DNA from 2 places in the Delftia sp. WSY_22 genome. Region 2 is predicted to be linked to the other one. Evidence: riboswitches for the same ligand, from Rfam matches in the RefSeq annotation. Region 2 holds a riboswitch; the other holds the start of a gene.

Region 1 (3,404 bases), on a different contig from region 2:
CTTTGACCACAGGCATTGGTGGCTCCCGTCACGGCGCCGGACTGGGCTCCGCTGATGAATGTATTGGCACAGCGCACGTAAACCGTCTGATTGTCGACATACGGATGGAGGTTTCCCGCCGCATCCTTGGATGTCCCGCTCTGTATGGTCCGTACCGACGTGGTCAGTGTCGGCGCAAAGACGATGGAAACATCGGCACTCGGATCCAGCGTTTGCAGCGTGTAGTTGGCTGCCTGAATGGCCGCTCGCAGCGTACATGCGCCAGCAAAGGTGCCCCCCAGCGTGCTGACACAGGTGGTTGGTGTCGTTGCATTGGCATTGGGAGCATCGCTGTTGTCGGTGACCGTGAAGACGATGGTCGCCGCCAGTGCCGTGGATGAGATACCCGCGCATGAAAGCAGCAGCAAAGAGAAAAGGCACTTCGCTGCACGCCACTTGCGAAAAAATGCCGAACCAGGCAGGCGATTGAGAGCATGCATGATATTCCCCGTTTTCTCAAGGAGATATGACAGGAAAATGATTTTCCCAATGGCAATGGCCATCAGTTGTACCCAGCGCATTTGCATCGCCGTACCTCGAATAGTTCTATTTGAATCACGAGCCCACAACTCACCTTGCAGCCGGTGAGTTTGGAAGCAAAATTTTTCGCGCAGATCCTGCGCGTCAATCAAAAAAAGGCGGATTTCCATCAACGCTTGCGCGCTGCTCCACTGCCTATTGAGCGGACACACCTTCAGTCGGGTTTGCGACGCAAAACATTCCTCCCTCGACAAACCATATTCACCGTGCTTGTATTTTTTCAGTGATGGACCAGTTTCCATGGACCCGCACCTGTGCAACGGTAAGTCGCCTATCAGACATATATACAACCCATGGTTAACCCATGCAGGTCCAATCGACCAGAACAAGCACTGACAAACCACTGCACATATCGATAGGCTAAATCATGTTTTTTTCTATTTCAATAGTTTTTTTACATGAAACCGGAGACACGTACCAGCGCTACGAGGGAGGCGCTTGAGCGATCTAGGGAATACCCTGAATCAGCCACACCACATACAGGTAACTGGTGGTATCCCCAATACGACTGGAGCTGGCTGCGCAAGCCCCATAGAATCGCCCCTGCAGGAGAGCAGGCGGGCGCCACGGTGCCGAGCCTCACCGAAGGCGCAAACTCCCATACACGCTCAGGTTCCGTACTGCAAACACAACATGCCGTCTGGAGAGCCGCCGCACGCAATGTGCGGCGCACCGAAGGAGCAAGCCCCGTTCCCATGGACGGCGGTGAATCTCTCAGGTACCAAGGACAGGGGGAGCGGCAGCTGCGTCACGACGGACGCCGGCTGCCTGCTATCCAGACCATAGCGGCCAGCTTTCGCGTGACCCGGCACATGCCTTTGAAAGGGCATCGTCATGCGCGTCATCGTTCTCGGAGCCGGTCTGATCGGCACCACGTCGGCCTACTATCTGCAATCCCTCGGTCATGAAGTGACCGTCATCGACCGCCAGGCCGCGCCCGGCGCCGAAACCAGCTTCGCCAACGGCGGGCAGATCTCGGTCAGCCATGCCGAGCCCTGGGCCAACCCCGGCGCACCGCTGAAGCTGCTGGGCTGGCTGGGCCGGCAGGATGCCCCCCTGCTGTTCCGCCTGCGCGCCGACATGCGCCAGTGGCTCTGGGGCCTGTCCTTCCTGCGCAACTGCACGCCCGCGCGCACGCGCCACAACATCCAGCAGATCGTGCGCCTGGGCACCTACAGCCGCGAGGCCCTGCAGCAGCTGCGGTCGGACACCGGCATCCAGTACGAGCAGCGCACGCAGGGCATCCTGCACTTCTATACGAACGCCCGCGAGTTCGAGGGCGCGCTCAAGCCCACCGAGCAGATGCAGGCCCTGGGCTGCGACCGCCGCCTGATCGATGCCGACGAGGCCGTGCGCCTGGAGCCGGCCCTGGCCCATGTGCGCGGGCAGATAGCGGGCGCCACCTATACGGCCGAGGATGAATCGGGCGACGCCAACCTCTTCACACGCGAGCTGGCGCGCATCGCCGCCGCCACGGGCGTGCAGTTCCGCCAGAGCCACCACGTGACGGCGCTGCGCACCACGGGCGCGGGCGCCAGCCGCCATATCGACCATGTGGAGGTGACCAATGCCGAGGGCCGCTATGAACGCATCCAGGGCGACGCCTATGTGCTGGCCATGGGCTCGTTCAGCCCGCTGCTGGCCCAGCCGCTGGGGTTGCGCCTGCCCATCTATCCGGCCAAGGGCTACTCCGTGACCCTGCCGGTGCTGGACCCCGCCAAGGCCTATCAGGTCAGCCTCACGGACGACGAGTTCAAGCTGGTGTTCTCGCGCTACACGGGCGCGCAAGGCGACCGCCTGCGCATTGCGGGCACGGCCGAGTTCAACGGCTACGACCGCAACCTGGACCCCGTGCGTTGCGAGGCCATCGTGCGGCGCGTGCAGCAGCTGTTCCCCGGCGCCGGCGATACCGGGCGCGCCCAGTTCTGGAGCGGCCTGCGCCCCGCCACGCCCAGCAATGTGCCGCTGATCGGACGCTCGCCCATCGCCAACCTGTTCCTGAACACCGGCCACGGCACGCTGGGCTGGACCCATGCCTGCGGCTCCGGCATGGCGCTGGCCGACCTGGTCAGCGGCAGGCAGCCGGCCGTGGATTTCGATTTTCTGGGAGCCGCAGCCATGGACCCGGATCGCAGCGCAGGCACGGTGCGCCCGCGCGCGGTCTGAGGTGCAGACGGTGTGTACCGTGTGTACGGCGTGTACGACGCCTAGGCAGTGAACACCGTCAACACCCCGGCGAAGCGGTGCAGGCGGGCGTCCATGATCTCGGCTTCGGCAACGAAGCCGATCAATGGCACATCGCCCAGTGCGTGGCGCAGGGTGCGCAGTTCGGCATCGGGGCCGCCGAACAGGCCGCCGCCGCGGCCCCGGCAACTGATGTAGATGGCGCCACGGATGCGGGGCTGTGCCTCGCCTTCGGGCACCGCCTCCTCGGGCTCCGCCGCATCGCGCAGCGCAGCGCCCAGTTGCAGCAGTTCCTGGCGCGCCACCTGGGCCTGGCGGCGGCAGAAGATCACCGAATGCCCGGCCTCCACGGCCGAGGACAGGGCCACGCCCTGGCGCAGCGGGTCCAGGCCAACCAGGGTCAGCACCTGGGCCTCTTCGGTCAGCACGCCGTGGGCCAGGCCCCGGCCCGGCGGCGCAATGGCCGCCAGCGTGGTGCGGACCGTGGTCAGCGCGGGCTGCCAGTCGCTGCCTTCCAGCTCCACGCCCAGCAGTTGCAGCAGGCGCTGCAGGGCCGGATCGCCATCAAGCCCGGTGACCAGGGCGCCGCGCGCCTCGGTGATCTCCAGCCCCTCGCCCAGCGGCACGCAGCCCTGGGCCAT
Region 2 (3,404 bases):
GCCAGGGAGGGGTCGTCGCGCAGGGCCTCGTTGACTTCGACGATCTCGCCGCTGACGGGCATGTAGACATCGGCGGCGGCCTTGACGGACTCGACCACGCCGGCCACATCGCCCTGGTTGAAGCTGGTACCCACGGCGGGCAGGTCGACGAACACCACGTCGCCCAGCGCATCCTGCGCGTGGAGGGTGATGCCGACGATGGCCGCGTCAGGGTTGGCGGCGTTGATCCACTCGTGGTCCTTGGAATACTGGATGCTCATGGCTTGCTCCGATAGAAACTGAAAAAACCTGTGAAAGGCGGTTTGAGAAAGGTCAGTGCGCACTGTAGCGGCATGCGATGGCAGGAAAAACGAATCCGCCGAACTCGATCCACGCCAAGCGCGCAGGCTGTCCTCAACCGCGGTGATAGCGGGGCGCCACGAAGGGCGTGGCCTGCACCTGCATGGGCACGGCCTTGCCGCGCACCATGGCCTGCAGCGTGGTGCCGACGGCGGCGCTGCCCGGCTCCACGTACGCCAGGGCCACGGGCTGGTTCAGCGTGGGCGACAGCAGGCCGCTGGTGACCTGGCCGACCTTGCGGCCGCCGGCATCCAGCAGCTCCGTGCCTTCGCGCACGGGCACGCGCTCCAGGGCCACCAGGCCCACGCGCTTGCGCGTGAGCAGCTCGGGCGACTGCAGCTGGGCCAGCACGGTGGCCGCGCCGGGAAAGCCGCCTTCGCGCTCGCCACCTGCGCGGCGGACCTTCTGCACGGCCCAGTTCAGGGCGGCCTCGGCCGGGGTGGTGGTCGTGTCCAGATCGTTGCCGTACAGGCACAGGCCGGCTTCCAGGCGCAGCGAATTGCGCGCGCCCAGGCCCACGGGCCTGACTTCGGGCTGGGCCAGCAGGGCACGGGCAAAGGCCTCGGCGTGGCTGGCGGGCAAGGAGATCTCGAAGCCGTCCTCGCCGGTGTAGCCGCTGCGCGTGATGTACAGCTCGGCCCCCTCCCAGTCGAAGTGGCCGCCTGTCATGAACACCAGGCCGGCCGTGTCGGGCAGCAGGCGCTCCATGGCGGCTGCGGCCTGCGGGCCCTGCAGCGCCAGCAGGCCCCGGTCGAACTGGGGCTCGATTTCGCAGCGCTGGCCGATGCGGGCCTGGATGTGCGCCAGGTCTTCATGCTTGCAGGCGCCGTTGACGATCAGGAACAGGTCGTCCTCGCGGCGCACGAACATCAGGTCGTCCAGAATGCCGCCCGCGTCGTTGAGCAGCAGGCCGTAGCGCTGGCGGTGTTCGCCCAGGCCCAGCACGTCCATGGGCAGCAGCGATTCCAGCGCCGCGCCGGCATCCGGGCCGCGCAGGCTGATCTGGCCCATGTGCGAGACATCGAACAGGCCTGCCGCCTCGCGCGTGTGCAGGTGCTCGGCCATCAGCCCCTGCGGGTATTGCACGGGCATGGAGTAGCCGGCAAACGGCACCATGCGCGCGCCCAGTTCCTGGTGCAGGTCGAACAGCGGGGTCCTGAGCAGATCGGTGGTGGAGGCAGCGGACAAGGAGGGCTCTCTTTCAGGCAAGGAACAAGGCATAACGCCATCCCGGTCCTCCGGGATGTGCTGCCCTGCTGTCCGCTTTACCTGAGAGATTCACCCGCACCTTCCATGCGTGGGGCTTGCTCCTTCGGTGGATGGGGCACACCGCCGTGCCCTGCATCTCTCTCCAGCTAGGAACGCCTGCGGCCGTGGCGGCAGGCGGTGCCAGTCCTTTTGCCTGAGCGTTCGGGGCGAACCCTGCGCCTTCGGCGGTGCCGCTGCCTGCGACCGTTGCGGCCGGGCGGGCACTCTCTCCTGACCGGCGCATTCTAGCTGCGGCCAGCGTCCGCGCGGCTTCGGGATTTCCGCGGGCCGACTGCAACTCCATGCGCTTGCCTGCATGGATGCATTTGCAAATTGCATAACTGTCTAAAAAATCTCCTACATTGAGGTGCATCGATATATGAAATCTCGTGAGCGAGAAGGAAGAAGCGCACATGCAGCAGACGCTGGGAGACACATTGGCCTGGCCGGCACGTTACCTGCCGAACAAGGAAGCCCTGGTCGCGTGGGAGGGCGGCGAGCGCCGCGCCTGGACCTACGCCCAGCTCGATGCCGAAGTCAACCGCCACGCCCATGGCCTGGCCGAGCTGGGCATAGGCCATGGCGACGTGGTCGCAGCCTTTCTCTACAACACGCCGGCCTTTGTCTTCACCATGCTGGCGGCCGCGCGCCTGGGCGCCATCTTCAACCCCATCAACTACCGGCTGGCGGCGCAGGAGCTGGCCTTCATCCTCAAGGACGGCGCAGCGCGCGCCCTGGTCTTCGAGCACGAGGGCGGCGAGGTGGCCGCACGCGCCCAGGCCCTGCTCAAGGCCGAAGGCGGCGGCACTGGAACGGGCATCGAGCACTGGATCTTTGCCGACGATGCCCCGGCCGACCCGCTGCCGGTCTGGGCCACGCAGCGCCTGTCCGCCCTGGCCAGGGGCCGCAGCAGCGCGCCGCCCCAGGCCCATGTGCGCGAGAGCGACCCCTGCATCCTCATGTACACCAGCGGCACCACGGGCCGGCCCAAGGGCGTGCTGCATACGCACCGCAGCAAGCTGGCGCACAACGCCCTCATGCACCAGACCATGCAGTTCACGCGCGACGACGTGGGCCTGGCCATGGCGCCGCTCAACCACACGGCCGAGCTGCACACCAGCTTTCTGCCGCGCCTGCAGGCCGGCGCCACCCAGGTGCTGCTGCGCCGCTTCGACGTGGCCGAGGCCTGGCGCCTGATCCGCGAAGAGCGCGTGAGCTTCTTCTTCGCGGCGCCCACCATGATCACCATGCTGCTGGCCGACCCCATTGCCTCGCCTGAGCAGGCGCCCGCGCTGAGGCTGGTGGAGTACGGCGGCGCCTCCATGGCGCCGCACCTGATCCGCGAATGGACGCGCAAGGTCGGCTGCGACCTGGTCCAGGTCTACGGCACCACGGAAATGGGCCCCTGCATGTCCGTCCTGCTGCCGCGCGAGCAACTCTCGCACGCGGGCTCGGCCGGACTGCCCTCCATGGGCCATGACCTCATCGTGGCCCGCCTGCGCGAAGACAACGCCCCCACCGACCCGGCCGAGGCCTGCCTGCCCGGCGAGGTGGGCGAAATCCTCGTGCGCGGCCCCTGCATGATGGCCGGCTACCTCAACCGCCCCGACGCCAACACCCGCGCCCTGGCGCACGGCTGGTACCACACGGGCGACCTGGGCCACATCGACGACGACGGCTATCTCTGGATCCGCGACCGCATCGACTACATGATCAATTCGGGTGCCGAGAACGTCTATCCCCGCGAAGTGGAAGACGCACTGGTCGAACACGCCGACGTGCTCGAGGTCGCCGTCATCGGCGAGGCCGACGAGCGC

What was found. Region 2 has a riboswitch for glycine ahead of gcvT (glycine cleavage system aminomethyltransferase GcvT). Riboswitches for the same ligand answer to the same signal wherever they lie in the genome.
Region 1: another riboswitch for glycine. It lies ahead of ACF8NF_RS22035 (D-amino acid dehydrogenase); the one in region 2 lies ahead of gcvT (glycine cleavage system aminomethyltransferase GcvT).

What each region holds. Positions count from the first base shown of each region.
Region 1 is NZ_JBICKN010000050.1:34,144-37,547, reverse strand. Features, by position in the region: gene ACF8NF_RS22040 (beta strand repeat-containing protein) at 1-821, opposite strand, end outside; glycine riboswitch at 1,210-1,320, shown strand; gene ACF8NF_RS22035 (D-amino acid dehydrogenase) at 1,414-2,745, shown strand; gene ACF8NF_RS22030 (FIST N-terminal domain-containing protein) at 2,787-3,404, opposite strand, start outside.
Region 2 is NZ_JBICKN010000018.1:336,153-339,556, reverse strand. Features, by position in the region: gene gcvH (glycine cleavage system protein GcvH) at 1-260, opposite strand, end outside; gene gcvT (glycine cleavage system aminomethyltransferase GcvT) at 394-1,560, opposite strand; glycine riboswitch at 1,586-1,704, opposite strand; glycine riboswitch at 1,720-1,831, opposite strand; gene ACF8NF_RS11395 (fatty acid--CoA ligase) at 2,001-3,404, shown strand, end outside.